Regions from separate parts of the Arthrobacter sp. TmtSoilC77 genome, predicted to be linked through region 1. Evidence: riboswitches for the same ligand, from Rfam matches in the RefSeq annotation. Region 1 holds a riboswitch; each other region holds the start of a gene.
What was found. Region 1 has a riboswitch for cyclic di-AMP ahead of AC6I99_RS05155 (C40 family peptidase). Riboswitches for the same ligand answer to the same signal wherever they lie in the genome.
Positions count from the first base shown of each region.

Region 2: linked by a shared signal. The riboswitch ahead of AC6I99_RS01945 (NlpC/P60 family protein) and the one ahead of AC6I99_RS05155 (C40 family peptidase) in region 1 are both predicted to bind cyclic di-AMP.
Region 3: linked by a shared signal. The riboswitch ahead of AC6I99_RS04155 (aggregation-promoting factor C-terminal-like domain-containing protein) and the one ahead of AC6I99_RS05155 (C40 family peptidase) in region 1 are both predicted to bind cyclic di-AMP.
Region 4: linked by a shared signal. The riboswitch ahead of AC6I99_RS20620 (hypothetical protein) and the one ahead of AC6I99_RS05155 (C40 family peptidase) in region 1 are both predicted to bind cyclic di-AMP.

Region 1 covers NZ_AP046050.1:1,089,527-1,094,717, forward strand. The annotation lists gene serC (phosphoserine transaminase) at 1-614, opposite strand, end outside; gene AC6I99_RS05145 (iron-dependent transcriptional repressor DtxR) at 919-1,614, shown strand; cyclic di-AMP (ydaO/yuaA leader) riboswitch at 1,814-2,043, shown strand; gene AC6I99_RS05150 (M23 family metallopeptidase) at 2,050-2,880, shown strand; cyclic di-AMP (ydaO/yuaA leader) riboswitch at 3,026-3,189, shown strand; gene AC6I99_RS05155 (C40 family peptidase) at 3,194-3,922, shown strand; gene AC6I99_RS05160 (NlpC/P60 family protein) at 4,021-4,773, shown strand; gene AC6I99_RS05165 (HNH endonuclease) at 5,101-5,191, shown strand, end outside.
Region 2 covers NZ_AP046050.1:397,177-402,367, reverse strand. The annotation lists gene AC6I99_RS01960 (PEP/pyruvate-binding domain-containing protein) at 1-454, opposite strand, end outside; gene AC6I99_RS01955 (universal stress protein) at 475-1,512, opposite strand; gene AC6I99_RS01950 (NAD(P)/FAD-dependent oxidoreductase) at 1,940-2,632, shown strand; gene AC6I99_RS01945 (NlpC/P60 family protein) at 2,815-3,582, opposite strand; cyclic di-AMP (ydaO/yuaA leader) riboswitch at 3,586-3,754, opposite strand; gene AC6I99_RS01940 (copper resistance CopC family protein) at 3,928-4,551, opposite strand; gene AC6I99_RS01935 (NCS2 family permease) at 4,665-5,191, shown strand, end outside.
Region 3 covers NZ_AP046050.1:863,763-868,953, forward strand. The annotation lists gene AC6I99_RS04150 (alpha-amylase family glycosyl hydrolase) at 1-641, shown strand, start outside; gene AC6I99_RS04155 (aggregation-promoting factor C-terminal-like domain-containing protein) at 681-1,493, opposite strand; cyclic di-AMP (ydaO/yuaA leader) riboswitch at 1,499-1,656, opposite strand; gene AC6I99_RS04160 (sensor histidine kinase) at 1,791-3,284, opposite strand; gene AC6I99_RS04165 (response regulator transcription factor) at 3,288-4,028, opposite strand; gene AC6I99_RS04170 (winged helix-turn-helix domain-containing protein) at 4,695-5,191, shown strand, end outside.
Region 4 covers NZ_AP046050.1:4,461,342-4,466,532, reverse strand. The annotation lists gene AC6I99_RS20630 (PucR family transcriptional regulator) at 1-313, shown strand, start outside; gene AC6I99_RS20625 (AEC family transporter) at 474-1,394, shown strand; gene AC6I99_RS20620 (hypothetical protein) at 1,640-3,013, opposite strand; cyclic di-AMP (ydaO/yuaA leader) riboswitch at 3,016-3,166, opposite strand; gene AC6I99_RS20615 (hypothetical protein) at 3,296-3,529, opposite strand; gene AC6I99_RS20610 (ATP-dependent DNA ligase) at 3,577-4,644, shown strand; gene AC6I99_RS20605 (DUF6480 family protein) at 4,742-5,029, opposite strand; gene AC6I99_RS20600 (alpha/beta fold hydrolase) at 5,154-5,191, opposite strand, start outside.

The sequences.
Region 1 (5,191 bases):
CCACCGTCAGAGGCGAAGTTCTTCTGCGGGGCGAAGTAGTAGACATCCGATTCGGCGACGTCGACGTCCAGCCCGCCGGCGGCTGAAGTGGCGTCCACCAGGACGAGCGAACCGTCATCGGCGCCTTCGACGCGCTTTACAGGGGCTGCAACACCGGTTGAAGTCTCGTTCTGGGGCCAGGCATAGACGTCAACCCCGGCCTCCGCCTGGGAGACCGGCCGCGTGCCGGGCTCGGACGTGATGATGGAGGATGCATCCAGGAAGGGGGCTTTGTTGGTGGCCGCGGCAAACTTGGAACCGAATTCACCGAAGGAAAGGTGCTGGGCCTTTTTCTCAACGAGCCCAAAAGCTGCTACATCCCAGAAAGCAGTGGAACCGCCGACGCCGAGGACAACCTCGTAGCCCTCGGGTGCACGGAAGAACTGGCTGAGTCCTTCGCGGACCGAACCCACCAGGTTCTTGACCGGCGCCTGACGGTGGGACGTGCCAAGAATGGTGGTCGATGCGGCAGACAGGGCCTGGACCTGTTCCGGGCGGACCTTGGACGGTCCCGCGCCGAATCGTCCGTCCTTGGGCAGCAGGTCGGCGGGAATAGTGATGCTGTTGTCGCTCACGTGTGGCTCCAATGGGTATCGGTTAGAGAGGGGGAGGTGGGCAGGTGGCATCGGCTGCCCCTTCGACTCCCTCATTCTGCCTGACCGGACCCAGCGTCAGGAATCTGCGGGTGTCATAGTCCGCCACGTGGAATGCCGGATCACCACAGGCATTTCGACCCAGGGAAAAATTATCCAGAGTAATTCCAAATAAGCTAGGCTTGGATTGACGTTCCGGAGGTGTCGGTTGCACACCGTCCACCTTGGCTGGGACGCGGTACGGTGGAGATTACGCAAGAAATGCGTTCGAGGAGAGCTGAGCTGGATGACGGATCTGATCGATACCACTGAGATGTATCTTCGGACCATTTTGGAGCTTGAAGAAGAGAACATCGTGGCTCTTCGCGCACGCATCGCGGAGCGTCTGCGGCACTCGGGTCCCACGGTTTCCCAGACCATTGGACGCATGGAGCGTGACGGCCTGGTGATTGTGTCCAACGACCGCCACCTGGAGCTGACCGAAGTCGGGCGCAAGCGGGCCACCGAGGTCATGCGGAAGCACCGCCTTGCCGAGAGGCTCCTGGCGGACGTCATTGGTCTGGACTGGGCGTACGTTCATGACGAAGCATGTCGCTGGGAACACGTCATGAGCGAACGGGTGGAACGGCGGCTCTATGAGTTGTTGCAGCACCCCACAGAGTCACCATATGGCAACCCTATTCCGGGCTTGGAAGCCCTTGGCGGCCTCGCCAACCAGCCTCTTTCCCGCCTGGACGTGAACCTGCTGCATGCGATGGACGGGTACGCTGCCGATTCGCGTGTAGTGGTCAGCCGGCTTGCTGAACCCATCCAGGTTGAGCCCGAGCTCCTCACCCAGCTCGATGAAGGCGGAATTCGTCCTGGCGCAACCGTCTCCTTGGAACGGGTGGGGGAGTACATCTCCGTCCGCGTTCCGGGCATTGAAGGAGCACTGGAGCTGCCTCCCGAGGTCGCTGCGCACGTCTTCGTCGCCGTCAGCTGACTCTGACTTGCCCTGACCACGGGAGTGTCGGATCTCACTTTGTGGTGGTTGGCGCGCGTATGACCTGCGGCTTTCCGCGACTGATGATATGGAGCACCCGCAACACGGTCGTTTTGGAAAGATAACGAATTTATTACTGCGGGCTTTAATCACCTATAGTTATCTACTAGCGCCGATACCAAAGCGTTACCTGATCTGGAGCCGAGCTCTGCCAGCAGATCAGGTGTGTCATCAACTACTGGCAGAGGCGGGGGAACCACAAGCGGCTGCCTAAAGAAGCAGCCTTGGGGTGAAGTCCGCAGCAGAAGTGCCTACTAACGCAAGTCCTTCCGGGGATACCTGTGTGCCGTTTGCGCTTCGTGCGGACCGGGTCTTTGAACTCTCTGACCCGAATCCGACAGCTAACTTCGCAGGCTTTCCAGAGAGGAACAGAGTTTGACATCGCAGAACGTCAGGGGCCGTCGCCGTGCGTCCGGCCCCACTGCTGAGCTGCGGCCAGCCCGCGCCGCAATGGAGATCCGGCCACGCGACACCCCGCGTCAGGTGCGCCGCCGTAAGAGCCCGTTGCGCCAGGTAGCCGACTTCGCGTCAGCCAGTGGTGTAGGGCAGAAGGCCGGTGTCGCGCTTGCAGCCACCGGACTTGCCCTGACTGTAGGTCTGCCTGCCACAAGCCCCGTCATGGCCACGTCGGAATCGGGCCAGACCGAGGCGGCGCTCTCCGTGCCCGGTGGCAGCCAGCCCGAAGTTTCTGCAGCAGCCTCTGCCAAAATCGATTTCAGTCGTGCCGCAGTGGCCACCGCCGCTGACCCGGACGGCAAGCTCAAGCAGCTGTTGAGCGCCCAGTCAGCGGGGAGCATTCAGCGTGCTTCCTCACTTGGCACCTTGGGAAGTCCTCTGGACAAGCTGGTCACGGCATCGCCGTTTGGCTACCGCGTCAGCCCCCTTACCGGCGGCACCGGTGACTTCCACCGTGGCCAGGACTTCGTGGCCCAGTGCGGAACCGCCGTCCACGCCGCCGCTGCAGGCAAGGTCACGTTCGCCGGGTGGCATGAGTACGGCGGAGGCAATCGCGTTGTGATTGATCACGGCAACGGCCTTGAGACCACGTACAACCACCTGTCGTCCTTCAACGTCAAGGTGGGGCAGACTGTCAGCCGCGGCGATACCGTCGCGCTGAGTGGCACCACAGGAGCATCTACCGGCTGCCACCTCCACTTCGAGGTCCAGGTAAACGGCGAAGTCGTAGATCCCATGGGCTGGCTCTGAGCAATTTGATGGTTGTCTCTCGCATCCATGACACGCCCCGTGACCTGAATGTGACATTCACGAACATCTGTTGTACCGTCTAAAGCGCATCGGCTTTTTAGGGGGCCGGTGCACTTGAGTGGATTGCCTAGCTCTGCCACCACTCGAGGTCCGTTCGCAAAAATCGTCTGGCAGGGGCGGGGGAACCAATTTTGGTCTTCGAGTCAGAAGACCTTGGGGTTAAGTCGCAGAAGCTTCCTTGAAGCCGCGCGGCCGGATGACTCCCATCCGAATCCGACAGCTCACCTCGCAGGCATTGGGAGAGGCTACCTTCGTGTCATCACGCACTACCCCTGCGCGCCATCGCGCCGAATTGGTTCGCACGAACCCGTTGAACACCCTTTCCAAGGCTGTCTCAACCAATGCAGGCACCGTAGGCCGCCAAGCCGCCGTTCTGGCCGCAGCCTCGGGGCTCGTTCTCAGTGTTGGACTCCCGGCCCAGGCCGCTGACACCGACGTTTCGAAGTCGGAATCTTCCAGCACCCAGCAGTTGGTCGCCACCGCAGTTGTTACCGCGGAGCCCACCGCAACGGTTTCCTTCGAAAGCCCCGTTGTGGTCACCAAGGAAGCTCCCAAGGTTCAGCGGGCCTCCCAGCGCACGTCGACCGAAGACCAAGCGAACAGCACCCTCGGTGCCCTGTCCTCCAAGGCCAAGGATGCTGCTTCAAGCGCGGCAGCCTCCGGACTTGCAGCAATTGCCTACACCGGCATCGGCCACCCCTACGTTTGGGGCGGCACTTCCCCCAACGGCTGGGACTGCTCCGGATTTACCCAGTGGGTTTACGCCCAGGCCGGCATCAGCATCCCCCGCGTCAATGCCTGGACGATCATGACCCCCACCAGCACCCCTGCCCCTGGCGACCTCGTCGTTCAGAACGGCGGAGCCCACGTGGGCATCTACGTCGGCAACGGCATGATGATCAGCGCTTTGAACCCCAGCCAGGGCACGCTCCTGCACTCCGTGGCCTCCACCGGCACATCCTCGTTCTACACCCTCCGCTAGGAAATCCCATTCGGGGTAAGCCAGCATGCCCCCCAAGTGCTGGCAGCCCATAACCCGCGTGCGGTCCCAGCGTGCGCGGCTACGAAAAGAGAGTAATCATGACCAGTGCAAACAAGGTTGCACGGCATAGAGCTGAGGCCCCCAAGACCAGCTCACTTGCCGTCATTGCCAAGGCTGTCAGCGACAACGCCGGTGGCGTTGGCCGTCAGGCAGCAGTGATCGCAGCTGCGTCGGGCCTTGTCCTGACCAGCGGAGTTGCTGCCAATGCTGCGGACACCAACGTTCAGCGGGAATCTACGTCTGCTTCCACCCTTGACGTGCAGTCGGTTGCCCAGGCCACCATTGCTGCTGATTCCAGCGTTGCCATCTCCTATGAGCGCCCTGTGGTCAAGACTGAGGAAGCCCCGGCTCCCGTCGTCCAGAAGGCGACCGCCAAGGAAGCTCCGGCTGCCGGTGGCACCGCAACTTTGGCGGTCAACGCTGACGCGTCCGCAGCCAAGGCGCCCGCTGCATCCAGCGGCCTCGGTGCAGCTATCGCTGCAGCGGCCTACGCACAGCTCGGCGTCACACAGGACTGCACCATGCTGGTGACCAACTCGCTGGCCGCGGTCGGTATTCACTTCCACGACTGGCCGGCCGGCTACCTCTCCCTCGGCCGCACGGTCAGTGCAGCTGAAGCCCAGCCTGGCGATCTCGCTTACTACGCCAACGGCGGCTATGGCGGAATGGCACACATCGCTGTTTACGTCGGCAACGGCATGGCAGTCCACGGTGGATGGAACGGATCCACCACGGCACTGTTCAGCGTGAACGTTGGCTCCGGCCCCGTTTTCATCCGCGTCAACGGCTGATCACTTACTTCACGGAACACCCCGCAGGCTCAGGTCGGCGGGGTGTTCTGCTTTAATCACCGGTTTTCGTGGCAGCCAGAGAAGCGGGCTGCCGACACCCAAATCCGGGGGGGCGCAAGTCCGATTCCGTGGCCTCAGGGAATGTGCGCGTCCTCTGCAAGGTGTCCCGCGCATGAATTTTCGCCAACACCACAGCCGAAACGACAGAAAAATTCGTTGATACGGCATACAAGTGCTTACCCTTGTGTTGTCGATCCACAGCCCGTACAAGCAGAGGGCAGCCGGCCCTCGTGCCCCTGACGGGTGCGGCCGTGAAGAGGTACGTGCATGCGCACACTCGTTCTGAATGCTGGATATGAACCGCTGGCGGTAGTAACCTTCCGCCGGGCGCTGGTCCTTGTGCTGACTGGAAAAGCTA
Region 2 (5,191 bases), 690 kb from region 1:
CCTGCTGCCCGGCGAAACTCGCGAAGGGCAAGTCCTCGGCCGTGGCTGAGGACCTCTCTGCGACGGGGGCGGCCTCTCCCAACCTCTGGTACGCCGTCCGTACCGACTCAGCGACGTCGGTGGGAACTCCGGCGTCGAGCACCAAGGATCTTGCCCGGGCGGCGAGCCTATTCAGTTCGTCAAGGTCAGAAGCTCCGGCGTCCTGTAGAAGTGCAAAGATCTCCTCCATTCCAATCGCGGAAAGGGCGTACCGGTAGGCCGACGTTGTAAGGCAAAAGCCCGGCGGCACAGGAAGGCGGGCGGCATTCAGCTCGCCGAGATTGGCGGCCTTGCCGCCTACCTCGGGGAGCATGTCCGCCCGGATGTCCGCAATATCCCGAATGAAGACTTGCCCGTTTACATCCGGGCCCGCGCTGTCTTCCTGCCTATGCTTCCCGGGCTGCTGGTTATCCATGGACGGTTCGCGCCATGGCCCTAAGCCGCGCCGAGCATGGGTCCGAATTTGGGCCGGTCTGCCAGCCGCGGATCCTCGCGGTCCGGAACAACGAGGACCGGCCCCTTGGCGTGATGGAGCACGCCATCAGAGGTGGAACCAAGGAGCATGCCTGCGAAACCACCCCGGCCCCGCGTACCCAGGACAACCAACTCCACTCCCCGGCTGGCCTCAACCAACACGTCCACTGGTGAGCCGTCCCTAAGGTCCGTTTCCACGGGCAGCTGCGGGAAGTGGCTGCGGAGCCAGGCGACGCCTGCATCCAATTGGACTTTGATATCCGCGAACAGGGCATCGCGATCCAACGGTGCCGGCACCCAGGCCAAGGAGCCGCTGTACTGCGGGACTGCGCAGATGACGCGGAGTTTGGCCCCCATCCGCTGGGCTTGTTCGGCTGCCTCGAGAACGGCGACGCGGGCCTGCTCCGAACCGTCCACACCCACGGCGACGACGTTTTCCACCGTTCGCGGCCCGGCCTTGGCGTGCTCAGCCTTGATGTGCTTGTCCTCGGTGTTCTCACCCAAACGATCGGCGCAATACAGCGGGACCGTTACGGTGGGGCATTTTGCGTGGGCCGGCAAGGCGCTGCTGACCGAGCCCAGGAGACGCCCGACAAAGCCACCACGGCCACGGCTGCCAAACACGAGGAGTGCAGCGTTCGCAGAGAGGTCAAGGAGGACACCCGCAGCATCACCATTCTCCACTGACGCATCGACGTCAATGTTGTAGCTTGAGACCTTATCCATGGCTTGCTTGACGATTGCTTCCGCGCCCTCGCGGATCACGGAATCGTCCACGGTAGCGTATCCGCCGTCGAGGCCGGACGCTGCGAAGATGGGCACCGAATAAGCCGTGACTATATGCAGGGGAAGTTGGCGCCGTTCCGCCTCACGCGCAGCCCATACAAGGGCGCATTGACCATGCTCGGAACCGTCCACTCCGACGACGATTCCACCAGGCGCCACAGCCTGGTCCCCGCCGTCCCGTGGTTCTTCAATGTGTCTGCCGTGCTGGTCCATGGGGCCCGCCTCTCCACCTACTGCTTGATGTTCCGGCCATTCTGCCAGAGGTTCTCCCTACCGGTGATCCCTTGCTGGCGCGCAACCAATAGCCGGGGCCGAAGAAACCCTCGGGGTTCTCCTTCCAATGCCCACTATTCTCGGTTGGCAATGCCGAATCAAGGCGACTTTGGGCTATGTGGATAACGGTCCGGGCTCGGTTTCCGGCACGCTCACCACGCGCCGGGTTGCGCTGCGGATGAACATCCAAAACACGCTGTCGCCGAGGCTATCCATGGCAGAAAAAGTTCGGTAGTGTTCGAGTCACCGAATGGCCGGCAAAGGTGTCCCAGGACACAACCCGGCCATTTATTTGCGGCCGCTTGGGGAACTCGGACGCGATCCAGCGCGCTGCCGAAGGCACACACGTCAAGGAGGAACCCAAGCAGTGTCACTCACTCCTGATTCCGTCACGGAACGGACTACCACCGTGGTGATCGGCACCGGCCTCTCCGGCCTGGCTGTTGCCAGCGAGCTCAGCCGCTACGGCGTCGGTTCCATCGTGCTGGATGGCTTTGGTTCTTTATCGACCACCGGACCAGCGGTCCACACGGGAATGCTCCAGCGCTGCGACGCAGCAGACCCCGCGGCAATGCAGGAGCGCAACGAGATCCTGCGCCATTTGCGCAACTACGCCGCCAGCCATCACTTGGATGTCCGCACCACCACACGCGCTGTCCGGCTGGACTTCCTGGGTGGCGACTCGTCGTTGCAGCTTGGATACGGACCTGTCGCCAGCCTGACCACGGGCAGTCTGAGGGCTGGGATGAGCGTCTATGGCCCCCTTGAATCCACCCCACGTCAATGGGCCGTGCATACAGCCAGCGGGGTTCTCCTGGCAGACCACATCGTGGTGACGCGCTGCGCCCAGAGCCAGCTGCGCCGAATGCTTGCCGATCTGGGAATCGCCATAGGCCAGAACTTCGTGGCAGCCATGCGTGCAGTCGGGATGCACTTGGTGGGCGTTGGGGAACTTATTACACCCACGCCCAAGGAAGTACTACGGCAAGCCAAGGCAGTGGGGCAAGCGATCTCATCCAAGGTGGCCCTCCCCGCCGGGCCGGGCATCGCCCTCGCGTAGAAACCTGCCTGGAGCCTTTACCTGGAACCCTGCGCGTAGATACCTGGCAGAGAACCCTGGCCTTGAAACGATCGAGCCAACCAAAGAATGTTCCTAAAAAGAACAAAAATTAACCCAAAAGGCCGGCGCCTCCGAAGACATTTGTCCTCGAAAGCACCGGCCTTTGAGTTGGAGCGTGAAGCTTAGGCGCCAGCGCGTACGTACGTGATGGGGCCGGTTGCGGTGAGCCAGCTGATCGGGTGGATGCCCGTCTGGTTGCCGTTGATGCCACCGCTGATAGCCTGGCCGTTGCCGATGTAGATGGCTACGTGGCCGGACTGGACGATCATGTCACCGGGCTGGGGGTCGCTGACAACTTTGCCGTAGTTCAGGAACTGCATGGGTGCGAGGTCGCCAACCGGGATGCCGGCAGAGCCGAGGGCCCGCTCCACCATCGCGGTGCAATCCTGCATGATGCCGATCTGGGCGTAAGCCGAGGCGACCATGGCAGCGTTGATGCCACCAACAGCCGGAGCTGCAGCAGGCGCGGATGCCACAGGGGCGGTAGCCGTAGTGGTTGCAGCGGCCTGGACGGTAGCCGTTGCGGGCGCCTTCTTGGCCGCCGGAGCCGGAGCAACAGGAGCCGGCTTTTCAATGACGGGAGCCGCTACGGAAGCAACCGCGGGGCGCTCGAAGTTGATGGTGGCCGTCGATGCGGCCGTAACAACCTTGGTGGGACCCTCGGTGACGGTTTCGGCGACAGTAGCGGGGCTGGAGTCGCGCTGAACAGGGGTCTCTGCTGCGTGGGCAGCGATGGAGCCCGTCAGGACCAGGCCTGAAGCTGCTGCGATGACAGCGGCTTGGCGACCTGCGCCGGATGCGTTGCTGGCAACAGCCTTGGAGATGGAGATGAACGGATTAGGACGTACGCTGTCCGCCTTACGACGGCCGCGAAGAATGCGTGAAGACATGAAAGAGCCTCTCCCGATGCCTGCGAGGTTAGCTGTCGGATTCGGATGGGAGTCACCCGGCCACTATCCCCCGCTGTGCAGCGGAAGCTTCGTGACTTCACCCCAAGGCGCGCTCTGAAAGTGGGCCAAAATGGGTTCCCCGTCTCTGCCGTAGGTTTGTCTGCGAACGGATTCCGGACTGCGGCAGAGCTAGGCAATCAGACCGGAATGCCTGTTACGTGGAACAGGCACAGGTACAACCGTACGGGAAGATCACCCCAAAGTCACATTTACGTAACGAGCAGTTCGTTTTTGGCGTGTCGCAGTAACCGTTTCGAGATCTTCGCAAGTATGTAGAAAACCCCGCTATTCCGGGGAATTTTCGCCATCCGGGTCGTTGGGGGCCGCCAGCTTCTTCCGGGCTGTAACAGCGAGGAAGATCACCAGACCGATCGCCACCACAGCGAGGCCAACGATGCTCCAGGGGAAGGGCTGGGAAGCTGCCGGAGCCGGCTCAGTATTTTCCGTACCGGGGGCCGCTGTGCCCGCCGTCGGAACAGCCGCCGAAGCCGGGGCGGAGGCACCTGCCGAGCCGCTCGCCGTCGTCGTGCTTGTCCCGGAAACTGTGAACTTGAAGGTTCCCTCGATCGGGTGGGAGTCTGAACTGACCACACGCCACACCACGGTGTATTCGCCGGCTGGAGCGCCCTGACGCAGCTTCTGGACAGCCATGTTGTCGATGATTTCCACTGCGCCATCTGCCCAGTTTTCGCCCCCGGCGGTGACGGTCACCCCGGAACCGATGGCCAGTGGCTGGTTGTTGAACGTGATGGATACCGACGCCGGCGCTTCAGCCACCCTGGCACCGTTGGCCGGAGTTGTTGATTCGGCGACGTCGTGCGCGGAGGCCGGAGCAGCTCCAAGCAGCAACGCGGAAGCGAAAGCAAGAGCGGCTACGACGGCGGCCAGAAGCGGGCGGATGGTACGCATGGGGCGGTTTCTCCTAGTGTTGGCTTCCTTACAGACTAGGCGAATCGTTCCAGTACCCCACATTGGCGGGCATAGGATTTGAGAGCAAACTCCCCCGATCCCCGGAGACCTTCATGCTTAAACAAGGTTCTGCAATCGACCGCTACTTCAAGATCTCCGAGCGCGGGTCCACATACTCGCGGGAAATCCGCGGCGGCTTCGCGACCTTCTTCGCCATGAGCTACATCGTGGTGCTGAACCCGCTGATCCTCTCCGGGGCAGACTCGAGCGGAGCATCGCTCGGCTTCACGGCCGTAGCGGCAACCACTGCCTTCGTTGCGGGCATCCTCACGATCCTCATGGGCGCCTGGGCGAAGCACCCCTTCGCGGTGGCAACGGGCCTGGGAGTGAACGCATTCGTCGCCGTGACGGTTGCCTCCCACCCGGAACTGACCTGGCCGGACATGATGGGGCTGGTGGTGCTTTCGGGTGTCACCATGCTCATCCTGGTACTCACCGGATTCCGCACCGCCGTTTTCAGGGCCGTCCCGGAAGCGCTCAAGACGGCAATCGTGGTGGGCATTGGCCTGTTCATCGCCTTGATCGGGCTGGTCAACGCTGGTTTTGTCCGACGCATCCCGGATGCCGCCGGCACCACGGT
Region 3 (5,191 bases), 230 kb from region 1:
TTCACTGGGATTCGACTCCCGGGGCTGGTTTCTCCAATGGCACGCCATGGATAGGGGTGAATCCCAATTCCAGTTCCATCAACGCCGAGGCACAAATCGATGATCCGGAATCTGTATTCACGTTCTACAGGCAACTAATCGGGTTGCGCCACTCCGATATTGTGATCTCGCACGGCGACTTCAGGATGCTCTTGCCCTTCGACCGGAATGTCTATGCTTTTGTGCGTTCCCTGGACGGAGTGGAGATGCTTGTCCTCGGCAACTTCTCAGATCGCGAAGTAGAAGCGGACATCGATGACGCTTCCTGGGCTTCTGCGGACCAGGTGCTTGGCAACTATGCCACTGAAGCATCGCTGATGATGCGCCCTTGGGAATTGAAAGTGTTCCGTCGCTGGCAGCCTCCTGTGGCTGCCATCTCGAATCAGCCATCCGTCCTTGAACCGGGGGTCGACCAGAATGACGGGAGGTCGCTGATGTGTGGACCAGAACGCTCGCTCTGTGATCACCCGGCTCCGGCGTCAAAGAACCAGGCTTCGGCCTTGGTGCGGCGAAAACCGCCCCGCCTCCCGCCCGGGCGCATCAGTAGATCACTGCTGCGAACGGCGGAAAGCGGGGCGGCAATCGGGCCCTGCATGGTTTGAGCCCGCTGGGGTGGGCTCAAGCCTGCTTATCGAGTTGGCTTAGTACCAGTTGTTGGCCAAGTGGAAGGCAAGGGCCGCCGAGGGGGAACCGTAGCGTTCCTTGATGTAGTTCAGGCCCCACTTGATCTGGGTCTGGTAGTTGGTCAGCCAGTCATCGCCTGCGGTTGCCATCTTCGAAGCGGGCAATGACTGCACGATTCCGTAGGCACCACTGGAGGTGTTGGTCGCGGTGGTCCGCCAGTTGGATTCCTTCTCCCACAGTGTGTTCAGGGCAGTCATTTCGCCCGGACCCCAGCCGTAGTTGGCGAGGATGCTGGCGGCGTATGCCTTGGCAGCGGCGGGATCGTCCACGGCCTTGGGAGTGGCGGCTGCGGCTGCGGCTGCAGCAGCGGCGGCATCGGCAGCCTGCTTGGCGGCTGCATCAGCGGCAGCCTTTTCGGCGGCGGCCTGTGCGGCAGCTGCCTGGTCGGCGGCAGCTTTCTCGGCCGCAGCCTTTTCGGCAGCGGCTTGTGCGGCAGCTGCCTGGTCTGCAGCGGCCCTGTCTGCAGCGCCCTTCTTGGCAGCAGCATCCAGGGACGCCGAGATTTCAGCTGTTTTGTTGCTGGCCTGGGCGGTAGCCTGCGTCTCGGACGCCCGGCTCGTTTCGGGGAGATTGAATGCGGCGTTTGCGGCCTGGCCAAGCGATGCGACGCCCAATGCTGCGGCAACGACTCCTGCAACAACAGACATTCGTTGCCCGGTCTTGCCGCGGCGTGCAGCGTTCTTCAGAACGCTTTGCGACTTCGTCAGGGGAGCGTTGTGTTCGTCACGGTGACGCGCGGAAGGGCGCGTCTGATCGTTGAATTCAGACATGTGTGATTACCTCTCAGCGCCTGCGGAGTTAGCTGTCGGGTTCGGATGAGGTCATCCGGCCGCGCGCGTAGCTGCGGCTTCACCCCAAGGGCAAGGAAAGTACTGTGCCCGGAGACTCTGGGTCCCCCGTCTCTGCCTCGAATGAGAACGGAACTCCGGGAAGTGGCAGAGCTCGGCGCATCCCGGGTGTGGGCCAGTTAGGGGCGACCCACCCTTTCGAAGGTACAGGAGGTTTCGGCTTAAGTCACATTTGGGTAACAGAGATCACGCTCACGGCGAGTCATGTTGCCCGATTCGTTATATGCGTTCGTTCAAAGCTGCGGGGAGTCGGAGAGTGAACTCCGTGCGTCCCGGCTGGGACGTTACTTCCACACTGCCGCCATGCGCCTGGACGATGGATTCGACGATTGACAAGCCCAATCCTGAGGTCCCTTCCGACCCCGATCTCGCCGCGTCAGCCCGGGCAAAACGCGAGAAGATACGCCCCTGGAAAGCAGCCGGAATACCAGGCCCGTTGTCCGTGACCGTGACCACCGCGCTACCGTCGGCGGAAAGCATGACGCCTGTGACCACCGTGGTACCGGGATCGGTGTGCTTGCGGGCGTTGGACAGCAGATTGGCCAGCACCTGATGCAGCTGGGTTGCGTCCCCGCGCACCGTAATGGGCTCGTCAGGGAGTTGGAGCTTCCAGATGTGGTCCGGTGCCATCACCTTTTCGTCGCTGACTGTCTCGATCACCAGCTGCGTCAGGTCCACATCCGTGACCTTCAACGGCTGGCCTTCGTCCAGACGCGCCAACAACAACAGGTCCTCCACAAGCGTGGTCATCCGTTCCGACTGGCTCTGGACCCGCGCCAGCGACTTCCTGCCGTCCTCCGTGAAGTTCTCCGTCATACGAAGCAGCTCGGTGTATCCACGGATGGCGGTCAGCGGTGTCCGAAGTTCGTGGGAGGCATCGGCAACGAACTGCCGGACCTTGGTTTCGCTCTCCTGACGGGCTTCCAGGGCCCTGGAAACGTTGTTGAGCATTTGGTTCAAAGCGTGGCCCACGCTGCCCACTTCAGTTCCAGGATGAGCGGCCGACGGCGGTACGCGCACCGCGAGTGCCACCTCACCGGCGTCGAGGGGAAGGCGCGATACTTTCGTTGCAACCTCCGAGAGTTGCTCCAGTGGCCGCATGGTCCGGCGGATGATCACGGTGCCGGCGAGGCCGATCAGCACCAGGCCGCCAAGTGAAACAAACACCATGGTCCATACCAGCGAGGCCTCGGCATTTTGCTTGTCAGCCAACGGCAGGCCTGTCGCAATCACATCGCCGTAATTGGTCTCAACTGCCACCAGCCGATAGTCGCCGTTGGACAATGAACGGTCTACGGGCCGGTTGTCGCGGGGGAGCGAGAGCAGGATCTGCTTGTCTTCTGCCGAGAGTGCGACGCGGCGACCGTTTGCGTTGAGGAAGCCCGAGTTGATGACCGTGGAACCATCGATCCTCGCGTTAAGTGTCCCGGCGCCTTGGCCACGGGCCTCAAGGGGATCCGGCCGACCGCTGGAGGGAAAGTTCGACGGCGGTCTGCCGAAGTCATTCGCGCGGCCTGACGCCTGCTCCAACTGCTTGTCGAGCTGTTTGTTGAAGTACATGTCCATGGAGGCGTAACTAACCACTCCAACTGCACCGCAAATCGCCACCAGCAATGCCATCGCCACCAGGACCAACCGCGTGCGCAGATGCCAGGTGGAGGGATTGAGCCAGTTCCGCTGGGTCTTACGGGCTACTCCGGAAGAGGTGGACAAGATTCAGTCCGCAGGCTTGATGACGTAGCCAGCGCCACGGATGGTGTGGATCATTGGCGGGTGGTTGGCTTCGATTTTCTTGCGCAGGTAGGAAATGTACAGTTCCACGATGTTGGCCTGCCCGCCGAAGTCATAGTCCCAGACGCGGTCAAGGATCTGTGCCTTGCTGACCACCCGCTTGGGGTTCTCCATGAGATAACGAAGAAGCTCAAACTGCGTTGCCGTGAGCTGGATGTCCTCGCCGGCGCGCGAAACCTCCCGTGTGTCCACGTTGAGGGTGAGATCACCCACCACCAGTTCCGCTGTATCCATGGCCGCAACGCCCGAGCGTTGTACGAGACGGTGCAGGCGCAGGAGAACCTCCTCCATGCTGAAGGGCTTGGTGACGTAGTCGTCCCCGCCGGCGGCCAGGCCAACGATGCGGTCCTGGACAGCGTCCTTGGCCGTGAGGAACAGTGCGGGCACTTCCGGCGCGAAGGCGCGGATCCGGTTGAGGACCTCGACGCCGTCGAATCCTGGAAGCATCACGTCCAGCACCAGCACGTCGGGGCGGAAGTCCTTGGCAAGCTTCACAGCTTCCGGTCCGTCGGCTGCCACCGCTACGGACCAGCCTGCCATGCGGAGGCCCATGCTCATGAGCTCGGCGAGACTCGGTTCGTCGTCCACCACCAAGGCTCGGATGGGGGAGCCGTCCGGGTGGGAAAGCTGGGGAAGGTTGTTCGTCATGGAGTGCGGGGATGCCATGTGACAACTCTCCATTCTGCTGGTTTGTCGAAGCTTTGCCGGTCCTGTGAGGATGCTGTGAGGTCAACACTAGCCACGTGGGAGTTCAATGGCAGGCGTTGCGGGAGTGCTGCAGTGAATACTCGCCTTCTACGGCTTGTAGCAGATTTTGAGGGAAAAATTCGAGCTTGGAGCAGGTTGCGATTGGACAGCAAGTGTTTCAGATCTTGAGATTCCGTCCTTTTGCCCCTCATGGGAATCAGGGAGGTCATCATGCACTATCTGCCGAAGAAAATTCACGATAAGCCGAATATTTCTCGCCGAGACCGAATGAAATGACGTTCATTTTCGGTGGGGGAAGAATTGTGATCTGCGGCACAATAGACCCTCTTGTCTCAAAATGTGGACGGTTTCACGCTTTGTTACTTGCGTGTTGCCATTGTTACGTTGCACACTTCCAATGTGAACAAGAACTCAACAGCACCTGCAGCCGCAGCAATCTGGTCCAGCACACCCGCTGGCGACGAGACCCGCTGTTGTCGAATGCAAGCCTAACTTTCCACCCCGAAGAAGTTTCAGGCATTCGCCCCCTAGCCCAGCGTTGGGCGCCCTTCCCCAAACTCATTGCGGGGACAACCAGCATTCGAAGCCGCGATGACGGCTATTCACTTTTGAGGTAATCACTCCATGTCAGTTGCATCCGGTTACGTCCACATCTCCGTCCGAAACGCCAACAAGGCCGCTTCCAACGCAGGCCTCCGCCCCGGCTTCGGCAACCGCCCCGGCTACGCCCCCGCCACCCAGGGCAACGGCCAGCAGGCTCCCGGCTACGTGCCCCAGGGCTACAACCCCAACTCCTACGGCCAGTTGCGGGCAGTTCCCACCAATGAGCCAGCACCCATGACGGCGCCTACTCCCGTCATTGCGCAGTCTGACCGCCTCCGTCCCGTTGCCAACGACAACGTGGCCCGCGGCTTCGTGCTCTACATGGGCATTGACGAAGAAACTGCAGCAGCGGCCGGCACCTCCATTGCCAAGCTCGCCCAGGAAATCCGGGCCTACGCCCAGTCCCTGGTCACCGGCGCTGAGAGCTACGCTGCAGTCGCCGTTGCACCCGCCGGGGCACCCGGCTCCGCGCTCGACGTCGTACGTTCCACTTTCGGTGACCCCACGGTCGCCGCCCG
Region 4 (5,191 bases), 3.4 Mb from region 1:
GGTGGGCGTGTATCAACTCTTCGATCGACTTCAGGCGCCGGGCGGTTGGGATGACACGGGCTCCGTTCATTTCCGGACGTTGGAGGACCAGGACAAGAACGGCGAACTCCTGCCCGTGCTGGAACTGCTCTATGACAACGACAGCTCAGTGCAGGACGTCGCAGCAAGACTTCATCTGCACAGGAGCAGCATCTACAACCGCCTTGGCCGGATCCGCCAACTCATCGGAGCTGATCCGTTGAGCGGGGCCATCAGGCTCGAGTTGCACGCTGCACTGAAGGCACAGCGCTGGGCTTCGCGGCCCCGGATCTAGCGAATATCCGGGGTTTCGGGCCGCCAAGTGTTTCGGGCCGCGGAGTCTTTTGGGCCGCCGAGTGTTGTAGAACGTGTGCTGCGGAACGGCCGGAATTGGACAGTCCTCCAGGCGTCGCTTACGCTGAGAAAACGGTTTCTGACCAATTCTTAGGAGCACTGTGGGCGGCGTTGTGTCCGGGATCCTCATCGTCGCCTCGGTCATCGCGGTGGGTTACTTCGCCGCCCGCTACAAAGTGCTGGCCCAGGATGTACAAAGCGCACTGACCCGGACGGCTTTCTACATCACCAATCCTGCACTGCTGTTCACGGTGGTAGGTGGAAGCGACATTCGTGCCGCCCTCGGCGTCGACGCCCCTCTTGCGCTCCTGTCGGCAACCGTCATAGGCCTTCTCTATTGTTTGCTGAGCTTCCTGTTCTTCCGGCGGCCGGTCGCGGAAACGGCGGTTGGTGCCATGGCAAGCAGCTATGCCAACGCGAACAACATCGGCATTCCTGTTTCGTTGTATGCAGTGGGCACGGCGCAGCACGTTGCTCCAGTCCTTCTGGTTCAACTCCTGATCATGGCGCCCTTCTACCTCAGCGTCCTGGGCGTGGCAGGCGGCACGAGAATCTCGTGGAAACGGATGCTGTTGCAGCCTTTCTCCAATCCCATGATTATCGCCTCGGGCCTGGGGGTGGTGATGGCCCTGACGGGGTGGGAGGCTCCGGAGCTCGTTCAGAGACCCATCGATATGCTGGCCGGCGCGGCCGTCCCCATGGTTCTGCTGGCTTTTGGCATGTCGCTGGCTGGCAAGGCGCCTCTCCAAAAGGGCGATGGCCGCGTGGAGACCGTAGTTGCTACCACGTTGAAGGTGGCTGGCATGCCAGTGGTGGTCTGGGCGCTGGGGCGCTTCGTGTTCGGCTTGGAGGGTCAGCACCTCTTGGCCAGCGTCATCATGGCCGCACTGCCAACCGCACAGAACGTCTTCCTTTTCGCTTCTCCCTACGGACGCGGGATGACAATGGCCCGGGATGTCATCCTCTGCACAACGGTCCTGTGCATCGGGGCGTTGGTTATGGTTGCGTGGCTGCTTGGATAGAAGCGATCGATGCCAGGAACAAGCGACACACGAAACAAAAGAGGCAGGCACCCGGGTGGAGCAGTTCAGGGCCGGGTGCCCGCCTCGTCTTGTTGCCGTGATTCCGGTTGCTGTGATTCCTTAGGCCCGGCGCAACCGCTGGCAGCTCCAGCGGCCCATCCGATTGCGGAAGGTGGCAGTGCGGCTGCTGCTGCAGTACCGGCCATGCCATCCGACGTGCGCGCTGGTCCTGGGAAGCCGCGTGCTCATTTCAAGATCCCAGTGGCGCCGTCAAGTATGCCGTCCAGGTCCAGGGGTGAATCGCTGGACGGTGTGGTGGCACTGGGACTGCCGGTCGGCTTTGGCTTTGGTGTCGGAGCCTGTGTTGGAGTAGGTGCCGGAGTGCCGGTGGGGGTCGGCGTCGTCGTGGCAGGTGGGGTGGTGACCGTGTCCGACGGAACCGGGCTCGGGGCCGGCTGGGTTGGAACAGGAGTTGTCACGCCCGGGACGGGAACAACAGCCGACGGGACTGCCGAAGGCACCCAAACAGGATCCGCGAGTGACACTTGCGGAGTCGGAAGGGACGACGACGGCGCCTGGTCGGGTGCCTCTCCTGACGACTGCGTTGCTACGGTTGCCGGCTTTCCGGCCTCGCTGGTGGCCGACGACGCTGAGGCGCTGGCGTAGGACGAGCTGGGTGCAGGGGTAGCCGAAGTTGACTGCCTGCTGTCGCTACCCGTCTTTGCGTCGCTTGCTTCCTGGGCCGGTGTTTCCTGCCCGAAGAAGGGAAGCTCGAAGGCCTGGCTCATGGTGCCAACGGTCAATACCAAGCCCAAGGCCCCAGCGACGACTGCCATGCGCTGGCCCATTGTTTTGACCGAGGCGGCCTTGGTGAGCACGGCGTGTGGTTCATGGCTGAAGGATGATCCACCCAGTGATGACCCACCCAAGGATGAAGCTCCGAAGGCAGGGGCGCCGCCTGCCGGGGTTTCGCCAGCACTTGCCGACTTTCGGGCCGTACCGCTCCCGGATTCCTGTGCGCGAAGGGCTTTCCGGCTTGCGAGACCAGAGGCGGCGGTCGCGGCTGCGGCGAGCTGTGCGGGGCTCTTAGCCTGAACGATTGGGATGGCAGCGGTGGCAGGTTCGGGATTCGCCGCGGGTTCGGGCACGACCGGTTCGGGCCGCTGAACGATCGGGATGGCAGCGGTGGCAGGTTCGGGATTCGCTGCGGGTTCGGACGCGACCGGTTCGGGCGCCTGAACAGCTGGAATCGCAGCAGTTGCCGGCTCCAGGGGAGCAGGGTCCGCCGGAGCTGTCACTGCTGGAGCAGAATCCGCTGGTGCTGTTTCTGCTGGAGCAGTTTCAGTGGGGACTGTCTCAGCAGAAATAGCTGCCTGGGCTGCCCGTTCACGCTCTGCCGCCCGAGCGGCCGCGCGCGTAGTGGGTGCCGCAGTTTGGGGATTGGAAGCAGAGGCGGGAATAGAAGGAGTGGCGGGTTCCGGCGTCGTGTCTGCTAAACCTGCTTCTGCTTCCGGCGTGCTGGTGGAGGATCCGCTGGGTTGGGCCCGACGGCGTCCGGTTGGCTGGGTACGCTCGCGCGCTATTTGGGCGCGGCGCGGCTGATCCATGGTTGGGGACATGGTGGTTGCCTCTCAACGCCTGCGAGGTTAGCTGTCGGGTTCGGACGAGGCCGTCCGGCCGCACATGGCGGCTTCACCCCAAGGGCCTAGGGAAAATCAGGCCCGGGAACTCTGGGTCCCCCGTCTCTGCCGCGGGTCTGGCGGATTCCGGTTTGCGGCAGAGCTCGGCGTCAACCCGGAAGCGGCCCGGCGGAGATGAGGGTCGCTCTTCGACGGTACATGAGCGGCATAGCAAAGTCACATTAATGTAACGGGCGGGACGCCTTCCGGCTCGAAGGCCCGTTAGGACTTAGGCTCCGGGGCCGGAGCCGGGGCTGGCAGCTCGTACTGGATCCTTTGGACTTGGTGTGCGTAATGGGTCTCGGGTCGGAAAATTTCGTCTGCCACACCAAGCATCCCACCCGTGGCGCCGCGCCGGACTTTACCCTTGCTGTTCTGGCGCAAGACCCAGAACCAAAGGGCCGCAATGAGGGCAGGTGCTGCCAGCACTGCCACTAGTACGGCCAAGATATCCATGGCCCAAGACTAGCTTCCGCCGCGGGCGGCAGGTAGAACATAGTCGTATGGACCTCCCAGTGATGCCGCCCATTTCGCCCATGCTTGCCAAGTCTGTTCCTTCGATCCCTGATGTGGGTCATTTTGAGCCAAAGTGGGACGGGTTCAGGACCATCGTTTTCAAAGATGGCGATGAGATCATCCTGGGTAGCCGAAACGAACGTCCCATGACACGGTATTTCCCTGAGCTGGTGGAAGCCCTTCGGAAGAATCTCCCGGACAAATGCGTGATCGACGGCGAGATCGTCCTGATAACTGGGAACAGGCTCGATTTCGAGGGTCTTCAGCAGCGCATCCATCCCGCCGACAGCCGTGTGCGGATGCTGGCCGAAAGCACCCCGTCCTCCTTCATCGGATTCGACATCCTCGCGCTGGGAGACGAGAACCTTATGGACAAGCCGTTTTCCGAGCGTCGCGCCGCCTTGGAGAAGGCACTGGCCAAGGCTGAGGCGCCCGTTTACGTAACACCGGCGGTGACGGAACTCGATCAAGCACAGGAGTGGTTCGTGCAGCTCGAGGGCGCCGGGCTTGACGGCATACTTTCCAAACCGCTCGAGGGGACGTATCAACCGAATAAGCGCGTCATGTTCAAAACCAAGCATGAACGGACCGCGGACTGCGTGGTAGCCGGATTCCGCTGGCATAAAACGGGAAAGGTTGTCGGGTCGATGCTGCTTGGGCTGTATAACGACGCCGGCCAGCTGCAGCACGTTGGGGTGGTGGCTTCCTTTCCCATGGCCAAGCGCGAAAGCCTGGTGGCTGAACTTGAGCCATACCAGACGGAGTTCAGCGAACATCCTTGGGGTCAGTGGGCCGACCAAGGAGATGCCGCCGCTACTGGTTCCCGGATGCCGGGCGCGCAAAGCCGGTGGAGCGGCGGCAAGGACTTCTCCTTTGTTCCCCTTCGGCCCGAGCTCGTCATCGAGGTTGCCTATGACTACATGGAAGGCGACCGGTTCCGGCACACCACCCAGTTTCGTCGATGGCGGCCGGACCGGACTCCGGAGAGCTGTACCTATTCGCAGCTGGAGGAGCCAGCTGACTATGACCTCGGGGAGATACTGAGGCTGCCGTAACCGGAATGGGTCGCCGCTAATACGTTGCCCCCGCTAATACGTTGCTGGCCCGCTCATGCGTTGCTGGCCAGCGACGGGATAGCGGCTTGGAGACGAGCTACTCTTCGTGTCCTTGGTCGCTGCTCATGCTGCCCTCCGCCGGTGGGGTTTCGCCCGGAGGTACGCCGCCTCCAGGCTCGAGTCCCGTGACGTTGCCGTCCAGGGGATCGGGGTTGGCGGAAGCTGCGGGATCGTCGTCCTCGTCCTGGCGCATGTCGGGATCCGTGTGGACATCGTCGGTGTCGCCGGCAGTGACGCCAGCGGTGTCGCCTGTCGTGTCGGCTGGCTCGGCGTCGCCGGAAACTCCGAAGGTCCGGGGATCGTCCTCAGGGTCATAGCTGGTCATGGTCACCCTTCCTAAGCAAACTTACTTTTGTGCTTGCCCGGCCAGCCTAGTCTCCAGGTCGCAAACCCAACAAGGGGCACCCACGCCGGGTTACGCCGTCGTGCATGAGTGCTTGCATCAGTGCCTAACTCTGGCGGGAGGTGGCAGCGACGAAGCTCATGA